One region of the Paenibacillus sp. J22TS3 genome, then DNA from elsewhere that is predicted to be linked to it. Evidence: predicted binding sites of a transcription regulator. Region 1 holds the regulator's gene; the other holds the start of a gene.
The links. Region 1 encodes LexA, which represses DNA repair genes until DNA is damaged. Its sites were predicted from a motif close to CGAACATATGTTCG; they were not measured.
Positions count from the first base shown of each region.

Region 2: KJS63_RS02880 (YhjD family protein) is a predicted target of LexA. The motif match lies at 6,142-6,155, and genes of this name have one in related genera.

Region 1 is NZ_BOSF01000001.1:225,527-233,712, reverse strand. It holds gene glnA (type I glutamate--ammonia ligase) at 1-1,103, shown strand, start outside; gene KJS63_RS01080 (GNAT family N-acetyltransferase) at 1,322-1,774, shown strand; gene KJS63_RS01075 (hypothetical protein) at 1,799-2,269, opposite strand; gene KJS63_RS01070 (DUF4064 domain-containing protein) at 2,576-2,917, shown strand; gene KJS63_RS01065 (hypothetical protein) at 3,194-3,391, shown strand; gene KJS63_RS01060 (YdhK family protein) at 3,606-4,181, shown strand; gene lepB (signal peptidase I) at 4,326-4,880, shown strand; gene lexA (transcriptional repressor LexA) at 4,981-5,607, opposite strand; gene yneA (cell division suppressor protein YneA) at 5,892-6,254, shown strand; gene KJS63_RS01040 (DUF896 domain-containing protein) at 6,364-6,537, shown strand; gene KJS63_RS01035 (hypothetical protein) at 6,672-7,187, shown strand; gene KJS63_RS01030 (HAD family hydrolase) at 7,207-8,013, shown strand; gene KJS63_RS01025 (FixH family protein) at 8,010-8,186, shown strand, end outside.
Region 2 is NZ_BOSF01000001.1:602,285-610,470, reverse strand. It holds gene KJS63_RS02915 (DAK2 domain-containing protein) at 1-400, shown strand, start outside; gene KJS63_RS02910 (DegV family protein) at 440-1,306, shown strand; gene recG (ATP-dependent DNA helicase RecG) at 1,323-3,368, shown strand; gene KJS63_RS02900 (stage VI sporulation protein F) at 3,488-3,775, shown strand; gene KJS63_RS02895 (hypothetical protein) at 4,230-4,409, shown strand; gene KJS63_RS02890 (TetR/AcrR family transcriptional regulator) at 4,741-5,340, shown strand; gene map (type I methionyl aminopeptidase) at 5,337-6,083, shown strand; gene KJS63_RS02880 (YhjD family protein) at 6,297-6,674, shown strand; gene KJS63_RS02875 (DNA polymerase IV) at 6,695-7,936, shown strand.

The sequences.
Region 1 (8,186 bases):
GGGTCATCTTCCCATGGGTAACAGAAGATCGTGTAGCCCGTCTGATCTGTGATGTCTACATGCCGGATGGCACTCCATTTGCAGGGGACCCGCGCGGTATCCTCAAGCGCAACCTGGAAGAGGCGAAAAAGCTGGGTTATACATCCATGAATGTAGGTCCGGAACCTGAGTTCTTCCTGTTTAAGACCGATGAGAAGGGTAATCCTACAATGGAACTGAACGACCAAGGTGGATACTTTGACCTTGCTCCGACAGACCTTGGTGAGAACTGCCGTCGTGAAATCGTACTTACTCTTGAAGAGATGGGCTTTGAAATTGAAGCTTCCCACCATGAGGTAGCTCCAGGACAGCACGAAATCGACTTTAAATATGCGGACGCAGTTAAAGCGGCCGATCAAATCCAAACATTCAAGCTGGTAGTTAAGACTATTGCCCGCCAGCACGGATTGCATGCAACATTTATGCCTAAACCATTGTTCGGTGTGAACGGTTCCGGTATGCACTGTCACCAATCCTTGTTCAAAGGAAACGTGAACTCGTTCTATGAAGAAAGCGACACATTGGGACTTAGCCAGACTGCCCGTCACTATATGGCCGGTATCCTGAAGCATGCTCGTGCGTTTGCGGCAATTACTAACCCAACCGTAAACTCTTATAAGCGTCTTGTTCCTGGTTACGAGGCTCCTTGCTATGTAGCTTGGTCTTCAAGTAACCGGAGTCCGATGATCCGTATCCCAGCTTCCCGTGGTCTTGGAACTCGTGTTGAGGTTCGTAACCCGGACCCGGCTGCTAACCCTTACCTGGCATTGGCAGTGATGTTGAGAGCAGGTCTTGACGGGATCAAGAACGAGATTCCTCTCGTTGATCCAATTGACCGCAACATCTATGTAATGTCTGAGGAAGAGCGTGTGGAAGAAGGCATTCCAAGCCTGCCGTCGGATCTGAAAGAAGCTCTAGGCGAGCTGATCCGCAGCGAGGTTATTACCGAAGCTCTGGGCGACCATGCTTTGTCTCACTTCTACGAGCTGAAGGAAATCGAGTGGGATATGTTCCGCACTCAAGTTCACCAATGGGAACGCGATCAATACATCACCCTGTATTAATAGGTGAAACCCTTGGCGCTGTAAGCGTCGGGGGTTTTTCTTTTTGGGGGCGTTATGAGAGGTGGGGTATCATGTCACCATTTTCTTCTCGAATGTAAGCAGGATAGTACAAAAATTTCGCGAATACTCTGCATATGGAATTAATTACGAAGGTTCGTGAATACCTGACTTTACTGTAATTACCCCTACCGATAGAAGATTAGAAAGAAGGCGATTTTGTGGGAGTTTTATTGAAGGACATAGACGAAACAAACTGGCAGGAATGCATTTTTTTGACAACTGATCCTGAAGAAAATCATTACCTTGTAGAAAAATATGTAGCTTCAAATGCAGTTTCGATTGCACAGTCAAAGATAGAAAAGGGATGGGTAACAAAAGCAATTTATAGTGAAAATATAATGGTAGGATTTACAATGTATGGGTATTCAGAGCAGGATAATTGTTTTGAATTATGTCGTATTATGATTGATCATAAATTTCAACATCAAGGCTACGGTAGAAAGGCACTAAGTTTAATCATTAAAGAGATGAGTAAGAACAAGGAATGCTCAGAAATATATGTATCGTTTGATCCAGAAAACCATGCTGCACAAAAGCTATACGAAGAATTTGGTTTTAAAAATACAGGTAAAATCGTAGAAGAGGAAATTATTTATTGCATGGAATTATAGGATAAGGCAACTCTACAGTTTATCTTAAAGGTTTTCAGAAGAGGCTGAAAGTTTACCCCTATATACCACCACTGCAGTGATACCATCTTTTGGACTTAATTTGATTACAGTATTGCTAGTTTCCCAGTTCCAAGAGAAAATAGTACCGTACTTTTCAACCTTGCCGCCATCGCCATATTTTTTGTTTAAAGCTGATTTGATGGAATCTATGAACTGCTGTCTTAATGTTTCATTTTCAGCGTCATAGACATACGTTCCGCTTTCTAATCTATTGTTTTTAAATTGATAAGTAAGCCTTACATGATACTCCCCTAAGGTTATTTTATATTTAAGAAAGTCAGAGGTCTTACTAACGTAATTATTCTGCTCTTTTGCCTCAGCTTTAATTACCTCATCCATGCTCATTCCCCATTTAACACTCCTGAAGTCGCTTGAGCCTGATGAACAACTAACCAAGAACAATAAGACGATAAAGCTAAAAACAAATTTTCTCACTTAGAATCCCCCGCTTATTTAGATTGCATTCTCTTGAGTATTCTTCTTACCTTAGATTGTGAATTAGATTATCTAACCTACATCTTCCGTTATAACTAAAATAATCAAAATATGCTATGAAATATTTGGTAGTTGTCGATAGAGATAACAAGGATGGAAGGTTTTATGTATTTAAAAGATAACGGTTCATTTCTAATTTGTTAGGTAATTAGTCTTTGATATTTTGAGTATTGTATGGTTAAATTTACCTAAATATGATATTATATACCCATATATGAGTGTGATATTGTTATAGGGGGAAATTTAATGTTTGCAATGGGTTTAATAGCTGGTATTTTTGGGATTATAGCGTCTGTTCTTGCTATGATGGTAGGAGGAATGGACGCAGCTTTTTCCAGTACGGGAACTTCGCAAATTACGGGTCTAGGCATTTCTGCTCTGTTATTTAGTATTTTGGGGATTGTGGGAGCTGCTATGACAAAGACTAAACCCAAAGTTGCTGGTTGGTTAATGCTAATTAGCGGGATTGCAGGTTTTATCAGTATTTTTATGTTCTACATCCTTTCCGCTGTATTATTTGTAGTTGGTGGGTTTATGGGGATTCTCTCCAAGAAAGTACCTCAATCAGGACAGAACGTATCTGCATAAATCATAAATCTTAAGTTGAAGGGCCTCGGGTATTTACCGGGGCCTTTTTTATTTGGATATTTAATATTGCCAAGGCCTTTAGTGGATAAAGACCTCTACAAGTTCAGGTATAACATGCCGGAGGACTCACAAAGCCGGTTGGTGTCTTTGAATTAATTTAAATCTTTACTTTATAGCGATAATATTAAATATTTACCATGAAATATTTGGCAAATATACCGAAATATAAATAGAGACTTATTTACATACATAGATAAATGTAATTGGAGGGAGTTTATGTACCTGGATGAATTAAAAATTGCTTGCAGCATGAAACAAATGGTTAGTTTAAAGACGAGGGATGGTAAAGTCAGAATAGGCCTGCCATGTGAGTTAAGGTCAAAGGATGGGATCAAGTTTCACGGGGAAGGCGAAGTTGTTTCTATTCCATTTAATGAAATTACTCATGTGATGAGGCTAATTAATTTTAGATGAGAAAAGGTTTTGTCGGCTGTATACGCCGGCAAAGCTTTTTTTAATTCCGCTTTTATTTAACCTCCCCGCTTCTTAATATGGCTATATTAAGCAAATATTTGGAATAATTTTTCACGTACTCAGAAAAACGTTCGAAATCCCTGTAGTTATAAATATACCCCATATGGGTATATTGTGAATGAGTGAAGAAATAAACTACAGAGGTGTTGAGGAAATGAAAAAGACTTCGGTACTGCTTGGAGCAGCATTCATGCTGGCGCTAAGCGGATGTGACCATTCGGTAGATCAAGAGAAGACAAGCATCAGCACACAAGCAGAAGAACAGCAGCAGGCAACAAAGATGGATCATTCTGAAATGAGCCATTCAAGCTCAGGTGAGCTGCCGCCAGGAATGCAAGAAGCTAAGCATACTGCTTTTAAACCAGGCAGCCAAGCTGTAGTCACCGCGGATCATATGAAAGGGATGAAGGGGGCTGTAGCCACTATTGTGGGTGCCTATGATACAACAGTCTACGAGGTGACTTATACACCGACCAACGGCGGAGAGAAAGTGAAGAACCACAGATGGGTGGTACAGCAAGAAATCGCGGACGCTGGAGATAAGGCTTTTAAACCAGGGGAGAAGGTGACGATATTGGCGGATCATATGCCGGGTATGAAGGGAGCCTCCGGCACCATTGATTCGGGTGAGAAGACCGTTGTCTATATGATCGATTATACGCCCACTACGGGCGGAGACGAAGTCAAAAACCATAAATGGGTGACAGAAAGCGAATTAGAGGCTAAATGAAACCAGCAGCTGTTTTGAGGACCGCAATTTGCGGTCTTTCTTTTGTTTAATTAATGTGCTGCTCATGAAACAGAGAAACATTTGAACTGGTAAATTATTTGATGATATACTTCTTTTAACAAATCATAGGAGGCTAAGCGAGGCATGAAAGTTATAAAATTTATAGTGAGCTACATACCTGCGATTGCGATTGCATTTGTTTTGACTTTATTCATTGGTATTTTTGTATTTCAACCTTATAAAGTCGAGGGGCATTCCATGGAGCCCACATTGCAGGACAAACAGAGAGTTTATGCCTCCAAGCTGGCTAGAACATTCTCCCATATGCCGGCTTATGGAGACATCGTGGTCATCGATAGCCGTATCAACCGGGAGCGCAGCTTTATGGATAGTGTCCGGGAGCACCCGTTGATTCAGCTCATTTCAGGTGAGACAGACGAACATATTTTTTATATTAAGAGAGTTATAGGTAAGTCTGGAGATGTAATTGAAATTAAAAATCAGCAAGTATACCGGAACGGAACTGCACTGGATGAGCCTTATATTAAGGAGAAAATGAATCCAGCACCAGATCAGAAATGGGTGGTTCCTGATAATTCGATCTTTGTTCTTGGTGATAACCGGAACAATAGCAGTGACAGTAGGGAGCTTGGCCCTATCCCATTTGACCATATCATGGGGATCGAGGAGATTAAATAGTGCGTCGTCTACAGAGGCGCACCGCAGAGAATAACAGCATATGCAGCGAGAAGAAGAGGATGCCAACTAGGCATCCTCTTCTTAAATTTACCGGCCAATATTAATGAATGTCTCTGAATAGACCAACGACCTTACCGAGAATAGTTACATGCTTCAAACGGAGCGGCTCATATGTCGGGTTCTCCGGCTGGAGGCGAATGTGATCACGCTCTTTATAAAATGTCTTGACCGTAGCTTCATCATCCTCAGTCATAGCCACCACAATATCTCCGTTATCCGCAGTCTGCTGCTGCCGGACGATAACAAAATCTCCGTTATGAATACCAGCTTCAATCATACTGTCACCAACAACCGATAACATGAAGACTTCCTTGTCCCCAACATAGTGGCTAGGCAGAGGGAAATAATCTTCAATATTCTCAGTGGCTGTAATAGGAACACCCGCGGTTACCTTACCTACCACAGGAACACGGGCAACCGTGTGAGCGAACAGATTGTAATTCTCCGAATCTTCCTGGCCAAGCAATTCAATAGCTCGAGGTTTGGTAGGGTCACGACGGATGAACCCTTTCTTCTCAAGCCTGTCCAAGTGACCGTGGACTGTGGAGCTGGAAGCAAGACCTACAGCTTCTCCAATCTCCCGGACGGAAGGCGGATAACCTTTCATGCGGACTTCGTTTCTTATAAATTCAAGTATCGCCTGTTGACGGCTGGAAACCTTCGACATATGTTATCAACCCCATTTAGTAACGTTTGGAAAAATTATAACATAGAACCTCCGTTCGTACAAACGTTAGTTCTAAATTTATTGTGGAATATTCAGGATAAATGGAAAGGAGCGTTACGAAATGGGTCTAATGATGCCAATATATAGAGATGATCCATTTAAATAGGATAAAAATGTCATCACCCAAATGTGCGAACAATTGTTCTAAAAAACTATTGAACGAAACAAATGTTCGTGTTATATTGAATTTAGTAAACAAGAACAAACGTTTGGAGTGATTGATTATGTTAAGATATTCTACATACCAAAGTATTTATGAATCAGTACCGGCGCAGCCTGTTAAACATAAAATGAAGATGCATCTATTTATCCCAAACTCTATTTTCCGCATTGTTCTATTAGTATGTATGATTGCTGTAACCTGTACAGGAATGATCACAGCTTTTGCTTCCTCTAGTGATCGTCCCACCCCTGCCGAACTAGAGCAGGTTGTTGTTCAGCCGGGCGATTCTCTTTGGAGTATTGCCTCCTCTAATAAGAGTGAAGGTGAAGATATACGCGATTTCATTCATGCTATAATTCAGGAGAACAACCTGCCATCGAGTGAGATCCAAGCGGGCGATGTGCTTGTGCTTCCTATCCGTTAATATATTTGTTGTTATAAAGAGCTTTTCGAGGACTCCGCGATCCTTGACAAGCTCTTTTTCACATGTCAAAGTAAGAGTTAATGCCTGAAGTGAAGGAGGAGTATTGGATATGGACATCGACCAATTGGTACAGCGCATTAATGAGCTTGCGCGTAAACATAAAGAGTCAGGATTAACTGAGGAAGAGACTCTCGAAAGAGCAGAACTTCGGGAGATCTACCTGGGTAATATACGCAAAAATTTCCGTCAGCAGCTGGACTCCATAGAGATTGTAGATAACTAACCAGTCCGGCTCTGCCGGATATACATAGCTGACATCAGAAATTCACATTGCGGATAAGATTCCGTTTATTATGTTGGAATATAATTAAAAACATATAGATGATCATGCTCATACCAGAGGGGGAAAGCAGCCACATGGCACGTTCGTTTGAGAAGCAGGTAGAAAAGAACAGGCAGAAAATTTTGATGCAGCAAAAGAAACAGGGAGTACAGCCCGGCAAGCTTGGGGTCAAAGGAGAAGGGGATACTTTTAAAGGACGTAATATTATTCTTCCGGTCGTCTTAATTCTGTTCGGGGGGATGTATGGTTCCCTAGGCTTTATTGGGAAAAATACAGAAATTAATTCATTCCTCTATTGGATTACTATCGGGCTGTACATCATGCTCGGGGTTGTTGTTTTCATCCGTAAACCCTATCTGCGAGTCGGGCAAAAGGCGCTGTATACGTCCAAGTTTAACAGAGACCGCATGCTGTCTGCAGAGAGCATTCAGAAAATTGTCCTCTCGCAAGGAATGGTTAGCATTGTGCCAAAAGGGAACGGACAGAAGTGGAACTTCTCGCGTTCACGCAACCGTTTTGATACAGCGGCTATGGGCGAGCGCTTGAAGGAATTCGGCAAGACCAACAATGTTACAGTAGAGAATCATTAGAAAAGGGGAATCGGGCGAAATGTCGATAAAGGCTGTTTGCTTTGATCTGGATGATACACTCTTGTGGGACGACCGCAGTATTAAGGAAGCTTTTGAGTCTACTTGCCAGAAAGCTGCCGAAGTTGCAGGTGTTAAGCCAGAACGTCTTGAAGAAGCTGTCCGTAAGGAAGCAAGAGCGTTGTATGAATCTTATGAGACTTTTCCTTTTACCAAAATGATTGGGATCAACCCCTTTGAGGGGTTATGGGGAAACTTCACGGCTGGGGAGCAGCCGGAATTTCGCGCGATGGAGAAGCTGGCTCCTATCTACCGCAAAGAATCCTGGAGACGGGGGCTGCTCGCCGTTGGCGTAGATAATGAGGAGCTCGCTGGCGAGCTTGCCGAACAGTTCGGGGCAGAGCGCCGCAATCGCCCACATGTCTACGAGGAGACCTTTCAAATTCTTGATGAACTGAAGGGTGAGGTCAAGCTGCTGCTGCTGACCAACGGTTGTCCGGCTCTCCAGCAGGAGAAGCTGGACGGGGTACCGAAACTGGCACCATACTTCGATGAAATTATTATTTCCGGGTCCTTTGGCAAGGGCAAGCCGGATCCCAGCATATTCGAACATGCGCTCAGCCTGCTTGGTGTAGAACCTTCCGAAGCCTTAATGGTGGGGGACAAGCTTACCACTGATATCAAAGGGGCGCTAAGTGCTGGAATCCATTCCGTGTGGGTGAACCGCGACGGAAGAACTCGCTCAGACGAGATTGTCCCTGCGTATGAGATCAAACACTTATCTGAACTGCATAAGATCATTGACGGTCTTGGAGGTCGTGAGCATTGAGACAACGTCCGTTGAAGCTGGCTTTGGCATTCATTGGATTGTTAATGATATTAACGGCATGCAATCAAGACTCCGGTCATTCAGGTCATGATGATATGCTGTCCCCACTGGATGTTAAACTGACCGTTACACCTACAGAGGGAAAAGTGAACGAGAAGATTTCATTTGAAGCC
Region 2 (8,186 bases), 380 kb from region 1:
CATTGCTGCCGCTTTTGCCTTCCAAGAGGAGGAAAGCGTTCAGATCAACACGGACAGCATGCTGGCTGCGGTAGGTCATGTTAAGACGGGACAGGTCACTTATGCGGTTCGCGATACCCACTTTGATGACCTGGAGATCAAGGCCGGGCATTATATCGGGATTGAAGACTCCAAGATTGTGGCTACAGAAGAAGCTCTTCTTCAGACTTGTGAGTCGTTGCTTGAGAAGATGCTTATTAGCGGTGATGAGATCGTCACGATTCTTACGGGCGAAGAGGCAAGCAGCGACGATACCCTGCTTCTGTCCAACTGGCTGAAGGAGAAATACCCTGACGCCGAAGTGGAGATCCATGAGGGCGGACAGCCTATTTATTACTATTTATTCTCTGTAGAATCCTAATTGGGGAAGGTTCAGAGGACGGGGACGGAGGCAGTATCAATGAATCATATTATTATTGTTACCGACAGTACGGCGGATATTCCGCAGCAGACGGTTTCAGAGTACGGCATTCATGTTATTCCGATGACGGTGAACTTTAAAGATAAGTCTTTTGTGGAAGGCGTGGATATTACTCCGGCTGAATTCTACGACAGGCTGACCAAGTCACCGGAGCTCCCGACCACTTCCCAAACATCTCCTACCCAATATGTAAATGTGTATCAGAGCTTGCTGGAACAGCATCCCGGAGCTTCTATTATATCCATTCATATCTCCTCCGGGATGAGCGGGACTTATCAGTCCGCGCTGCTGGCCAAGTCCATGATGGAGGAAGATGGGACTGTGGCGGATATCACCATCATTGATTCCCGCTGCGCTTCTTACGGATTCGGGCTTCAGGTAGTTGCCGCCGCAAGAATGGCTTCCCGTGGTGCATCCGTTCAGGAGATAGTGGATGAGGTGGAACGTCTGCGGCAGGTCCGCAGGCTCTATTTCCTGGTGGATACACTGGAGTACCTGCAGAAGGGTGGACGTATTCGCAGAGGAGCTGCTCTGATTGGCACGGTGCTTAATGTGAAGCCCATCCTTTCTGTGGATGAGGAAGGCGTTATCTATCCGGTTGACAAGGCGCGTGGCCGCAAAAAAGCGGTGCTGCGGATTGTGGAGCTGTTCCAGAAGGACTTTGGAGATCACAAAGATCTGAATATTGCCGTATGTGACGGGGTTAACCCGGAAACGGCGGAAGACGTCGTGCAGGAAATGTCCAAACATTTCAATCTGCATGAAGTGGTTCGGACTGACATTGGTGCAGTAGTAGGGACTCACGTGGGTCCCGGAATTGTTGCGGTGTTCGTCTGGCCGGCATAAAGTGAGGGATTAATTGATGGATATCCAAAAGATATCCGTAAAGCAGGTCAGCGGCGTGAGTGCTCTCAAAGAGGGAGAGCTTCACGCCTTTGGCGTCTTTACGGTACAGGATTTACTTGAATACTATCCGTTTCGTTATGAGGATTACCGGCTCCGGTCGCTGAGTGAAGTCAAGGACGGCGAGAAGGTGACGGTGCAGGCGAAGGTGATGGGTTTGCCGGTCCTACAGCGTTACGGCAAAAAATCCAGGTTGACGTGCAAGGTGATGGCCGATGAGTGGATGTTCACCGCCACGTGGTTCAACCGCCATTTTCTCAAAGACCAGCTCACCCCTGGCCGTGAGGTTACCCTAACGGGGAAATGGGATCTCCGCCGTGCTCAAATGACGGTATCGGAATCGGAATTTCCCGACAAGGGGGTCATCCGCAGTGGAAGCCTGCAGCCGGTCTATTCTGTAGGCGGCAATATTACTCAGGCTTGGATGCGCAAAACTGTCGGACAAGCACTGACCCAGTTCGGGGAAATGATCCCGGAGATTCTGCCGGAGGAGCTTGTCCGCAAGTATGATCTGATGCCGAGAAAGCAGGCCATTCTGCGCATCCACCAGCCGCTGGACAGCGAGGAAGGGCAGAGAGCCCGGAGCCGGATGGTGTATGAGGAGCTGTTTCTGTTCCAGCTTAAGCTGCAGGCCTACCGGGCTATGAATCATGAGCGGATGGACGGGGTGGTACATACGGTGGATAATGCCACGGTAAGGGAGTTCGTCCGCAGCCTTCCGTTTGAGCTGACCGATGCCCAGAAGAAGGTGGAGCTTGAAATCCTAAAGGATATGCGCTCCCCCTTCTGTATGAACCGGCTGCTTCAGGGCGATGTAGGTTCAGGAAAGACGGTCATTGCGGCGATTGCCCTGTACGCTGCTGTGAAGTCGGGCTGTCAGGGAGCGTTCATGGTGCCGACGGAAATTCTGGCGGAGCAGCATGTGCGGTCACTGGCGAAGCTGTTTGAGCCCTTTGGCGTTACCGTCGGGCTGCTTACCGGGAGTGTGAACGGAAGGAAACGTAAAGATCTGCTGGCATCGCTGCAAATGGGCTTAACCGATGTGGTGGTTGGGACTCACGCACTCATTCAGGAGGACGTTTATTTCCGCAAGCTCAGCCTTGTCGTAACCGATGAGCAGCACCGGTTCGGCGTGAACCAGCGCAGCATTCTGCGGCGCAAGGGCTTTAATCCGGACGTGCTGACGATGACGGCCACACCGATACCCCGCACCCTGGCGATTACCGCTTTCGGGGATATGGATGTCTCCACCTTGTCTGAACGGCCCAAAGGAAGAAAGCCGATTTCTACCTATTGGGTGAAGCATGACAAAATGGACCGGGTGCTTGGCTTCATCTCCCGCGAGATCGGTCAAGGCCGGCAGGCTTATCTGATCTGCCCGCTCATCGAGGAATCCGAGAAGCTCGATGTGCAGAATGCCATCGACCTGTATGTCTCGATGTCCCAGGCGTTCCCGGACTTCAAGGTGGGTCTCTTGCACGGCCGGATGACGGCGGCCGAGAAGGAAGAAGTGATGCGCGAGTTCTATGCGAATGAAGTGCAGCTTCTTGTCTCGACGACGGTGGTCGAGGTCGGCGTGGACGTGCCGAACGCGACGCTGATGATTGTGATGGACGCCGACCGGTTCGGCTTGTCCCAGCTGCATCAGCTTCGCGGCCGGGTTGGCCGGGGGGAGCACGCCTCGTATTGCGTGCTCATCGCCGATCCGAAGTCGGAGGTCGGTCAGGAGCGCATGAAGGTCATGACAGAGACGGACGACGGCTTCGAGGTTGCCCGCCGGGACCTGGAGCTTCGCGGTCCCGGGGACTTCTTCGGCACGAAGCAGAGCGGCGTGCCGGAGTTCCGAATCGCGGACATGGTCAGCGATTTCGCGGTGCTGGAGGCGGCGAGGGAGGATGCCGCCCATCTGGTGGGCGAGGAGGCGTTCTGGACCTCGCCTGCTTACGGCCCGCTGCGGCACTATCTGCAGCGGGAGCAGATTCTGCAGGGCGAGTTAATTGATTAACGAGCGCCAGGTTGCGGCGCCTTAAGAGGTCTTCTGATCAGAAGACCTCTAATTTTTTTGCACTAGAAGACTGCCTGCCGTCATATATTAGATCAGGAGCACGGGAGGTGAGATGGGGCTTGAATTATCAGCAGTACGGCATCAACCCGCAGCTGGTGGAGCGGGTTAAGCTGAAGATGAAGAATAAAGCGGTCAAGGACCGCATAAAGAAGCTGACGGAGAACCTCACGAAGGCCGACTTACAGGACCCGGCCAAGGTGCATAGGCTTGTGAAGTCCTCAGCGGTGATTCTGAACGAGAAGCTGACCGCGGCTCAGGAGCACCAGATGGTGCAGTTCGTGATCATCCAGAAAATCGATCCTAAGAATACGTTTCATTTGATCAAGCTGTGGGGGATGTTCCGGTAACAGCCGACTCCCATTCCTAGTGCGACAAGCTGTCACCGGTGACAGCTTGTTTGCTTTTTTTCAGAGAGATCTTCCGTTCGCTTTAAAGTAGCTTAAAGTAGCTGCCAGACGGTACTCCATTCTTGGCCGGCAAGGAGTCCATGCAAAAGAAGCTCAGTAAAGTTGCTTCCAGGATGGTACTCCGTTTTTAGCTGGCAAGGAGCCATGCAGGGGAGGTCTTTATGTACATTCAACACGCTGCTTGAAGAACGCAAACAGATCATCATCTCCAGTGACCGTCCAGTCTGTCAGGTGACATCACCTGGTGGGGCTGCTGGCTATGTTTATAATATTAGACCTCCAGCCTGCGGATTCGCTGTGAATAGCCACCATCAATTCCTGCAACAATAGAGGATGTATTACTCTTGATGTGTATCCAACGTCTTTGCATCTTGCGTATTTTAAGGAGGAATTCATGATGAGCCCAATTCAGCCGGACAAGAATCTGATGAACACGGTAAAAGATCTCGAAACGACCCCTGTCACCAGCCAGCAGGCCCAGCAGTTCCAGCAGAAGCGGAATGACCGCAGGAAAGAGGCCCTGCACACGGACAACGAGAAGTTTCATAAGACCGAACATAACACTTACAAGTAAAAAAATTACAAGTTAAAAAGCGGTTTGGAACGCTGCCGTATGTCCGGGAGTATTCCGGATGATCAGGGATTCAGGCTCAGGCAAGAGATTTTTTTGCTCAAGTTCCTGTTATGTTTTTTGCAGGTGATCAAGTGGTGCCGTTTCTTAAAGCAAGCCGGTGCTCTTTAGCACAGGGCTTGCTTTGTTATATTTTCCTTTTGGTAAGCCGAACCTTTGCTTCCCTCCCTTTATGCAAAAAAAATGGCCGAACAACATGTTGCTTTTTTCAACAAAAAGGAGTAGTTTTATATTGACATGTTTGTAGGTCAAAAAATAAAGGGGGAGATGCGTTATGACACCCCGCACGAAAGCACAGAATGAGGAAATTCGTGTCCGCCGTATGGCGCAGATTATGAAAGCCGCTGCCAATTCCTATGTGCTCAAAGGCATTAATATGGAAATGCGCGATGTGGCGGCCATGGCCGATCTGGGATATGGCACGGTATATCATTATTACAAGAACAAATTTGATCTACTGGCTGATTTGCTCAGACAAGGACTGAATGAAGCGGCTGAGCTTGCCGGGCGGTATCTGAGCGGGAAAGACCCGTCGATCAATGACTACTGCACGGTCCTGCTGCGAAGGTGGGGCAAGGATCGGACTTTATTCGTTCTCTATAAGCTCGGATGCGAGCAGTTTAGGGAACTTCCGGCTCCAGTTGCTGGGGAACTGGCCGAGGACTTTAGACAGGTGGTTATTAAACCGATAGCCGGGGCCCTGAAATCGGGAACCGAAGCTAAACGGCAGGAGCAGCTAGCCGCTTTGATGATCGCCGGTCTGGTCGGGTGTGCCGGACTGTTGGTGTATGGGACTTCGGATGAGATGAACGAGGAAGATATTGTGAAGCTGCTGTTGGCGGGCTTCAAGACGAGAGGGGCAGATGAACTGTGATTGTATTGAAATCCAAGCAAGAGATTGAGGCTATACGTAGAGCTAGCCAAATTGTGGCTGACTGCCACCGGGAGATTGCCAAGGTGATTGCCCCTGGAATAACAACTGCGGAGATTAATGATATGGTTGCCAAGCATATTATTAAGCTGGGAGGCAAGCAGTTCACAAAAGGATACAATGGTTTTCCGGCAGAGACCTGTGCTTCCATCAATGATGTTGTTGCTCATGGCTTCCCAGGGCCTACGCCGCTGAAGGAAGGCGATATCGCGAAGATTGATATCGTGGTAGAGTGTGACGGCTGGTTCGGAGATTCGGCTTGGTGTTATGAGGTCGGAGAGGTCAGTGAAGCTGCCCGGAAGCTGATGCGGGTTACGCGTGAATGTATGTACCTGGGCATTGAACAAGCTGTCCCGGGTAACCGGCTGGGGGATGTGGTGTCTGCCATTCAGAAGCATGCGGAGAGCAACGGCTTCTCGGTGGTCCGGGACCTGTTGGGGCATGGCATTGGCCGTTCCCTGCATGAAGAGCCTAATTACGAGCATGTTGGCGTAGCCGGGAAAGGCATCCGTCTGAAGGAGGGCATGGTCTTCACCGTGGAGCCGATGATCAACGAAGGAACGTACCGGATCACCATCGATGAGGATGGCTGGACGGCCCGGACCGCGGACGGCAAGCTGTCTGCCCAATATGAGCACACGATTGCGGTTACCGCAGACGGGCCGCTAATTCTTACAGAACAATAAGGTCCGTCCAGTATAGTCTATTCAAGGATGAAAGCCCAATAATAACCTGTTGTCACGGGGAATATTTGTTCGTATTATGAATATAATAAGAACAAACGTTCCTGTCGGTGGTGAATAGTTGATGAATGAATGTACGTGCAGCAGTCCGGCGGATGATAAACGGATTAAAGATACGGATGAGCATACGGCTTTAGGTGAAGGAAGTCCTGTCTTATGAAGCCGGTTCCTTACAGAACGGAGGAAGAGGCCGATTGGGTGAAGGAGCATGTTCTGCTGCCGCTGATTCTCGATTTGATGGAGAGGGATTTGAGGCTGATCTCCTCAGACGCAAGCCCCTTCAAGCTGCCTGAGCTGTATGCGGATGTGCTGCGCAAATTGCAGGCCCGGATCACCCGCGAGCTGGCCCAGATCCGGCAGCAGATGCGTCAGCATGGCATTAAGGTGTATGAGCAGCACCGCACCCGGGCTGGGCTTGAGGCAAAGTACTTATGCCGGGGGTATCAATATGAGTTCTCCATGCTGTGGGGTTTTGCCAAAGCAGAGATCGACAGGCGCGTAATCTTCTACCTGGAAGAGGTGGCGTTTAAGTGAAAGCAGCTGAACGGGTTATTATGCTAGGGGATTGTGAATCCTTCTACGCCAGTGTGGAGAAAGCCGAGCATGATGCTTATAAGGACCGCCCTTTGGTTGTCGCCGGGGATCCGACCCGCAGATCGGGTATTATTCTGGCGGCCTGTCCTCTTGCCAAGAGCTATGGAATAACTACGGCCGAGCGGCTTGGGGAGGCGCTTAGGAAGTGTCCTGATGTGGTTGTAGTGAAGCCGAGAATGCAGCGGTATATTGATATTTCCCTTAAAATCACTAAAATTTACGAGCAGTATACTGATCTGGTTGAGATCTTCTCCATTGACGAGCAGTTCCTGGATGTGACTGGAAGTCTTCGGATTTTTGGAGATCCTTATACGATGGCTTGGTCAATTCAGCAGAAGGTGCTTAAGGAAACCGGAGTCCGGGTGCGCTTTGGAATCAGCTCGAATAAGACGCTGGCCAAGGCAGCCACGGATATGTGGGCGAAGAAAAATAAAGACGGCATTTACGTTCTAAATAAGGCAGAGCTGGCCAAGACGTTGTGGGAGCAGCCGGTGAATAAAATGTTCGGGGTAGGCTCCCGGATGCGAAACCATTTTCTGAGCCTTGGGATGTACACGATCGGGGATGTGGCCAGAACGCCGCTGCCCAGGCTTAAGGAGAAGTTCCGGGCACGATTTGGCAAACAGAGCGATATCCATGCCGAGGTAATGTGGAGAACAGCCAATGGCATAGACGACTCTCCAGTGACACCGGCTACGTTCAACACACCTCCCAAGTCTATCGGCCATATGATGACCCTTCCGCAGGATTATACCCAGGAAGAGCATATTAACACGGTGCTGCTGGAAATTACAGAGGAGGTATGCCGGGATTCCCGACGGAAGGGATATATGGGCCAGGTGGTGTCGGTGAACTGCATGTGCAGCCCTTATGAGGACCCGACGGGGTTCTCGCGTCAGATGAAAATTTCCGATCCGACAAATGATACGAATACGGTATTCCGGGCAGTGAAAGCCCTGTTCTACAAGCACTGGGATCACATGCCGGTGCGTCAGGTCGGGGTAACTCTCAGTCAGCTTGTCAGCGATGAAGAATACCAGCTGAGCCTCTTTGAGGATCTGGAGAGAGTCCAGGCTCTGAACAGGGCCACGGACTCCATCAAGGACAAGTACGGCAGCGCGGCTATTGTAAGAGCCGCATCTTTAACCTCATCAGGCCAGGCACTGGAGAGGTCGCGAAAAATTGGAGGGCATTATAAATAACATGCTTAAGTCAAAATATATATTTTGATCCTATTGGTTTGAGCGGTTTAATTAAGAACAGGCGGCGAATTCGCTGTCTGTTCTTTGGTATGTAAGAAGGCAGCAGGGGATTGGAATGACAAAAATTTAACATAAAATTAAAGCGCATCAAATTATTTAGTGTTGATTTTTTCCAGCAATGTCGAATATACTAATGAAAACGCTTTATATAAATATAGGAGAGGGATATATTTTTTTCTCCAAAAAGTTA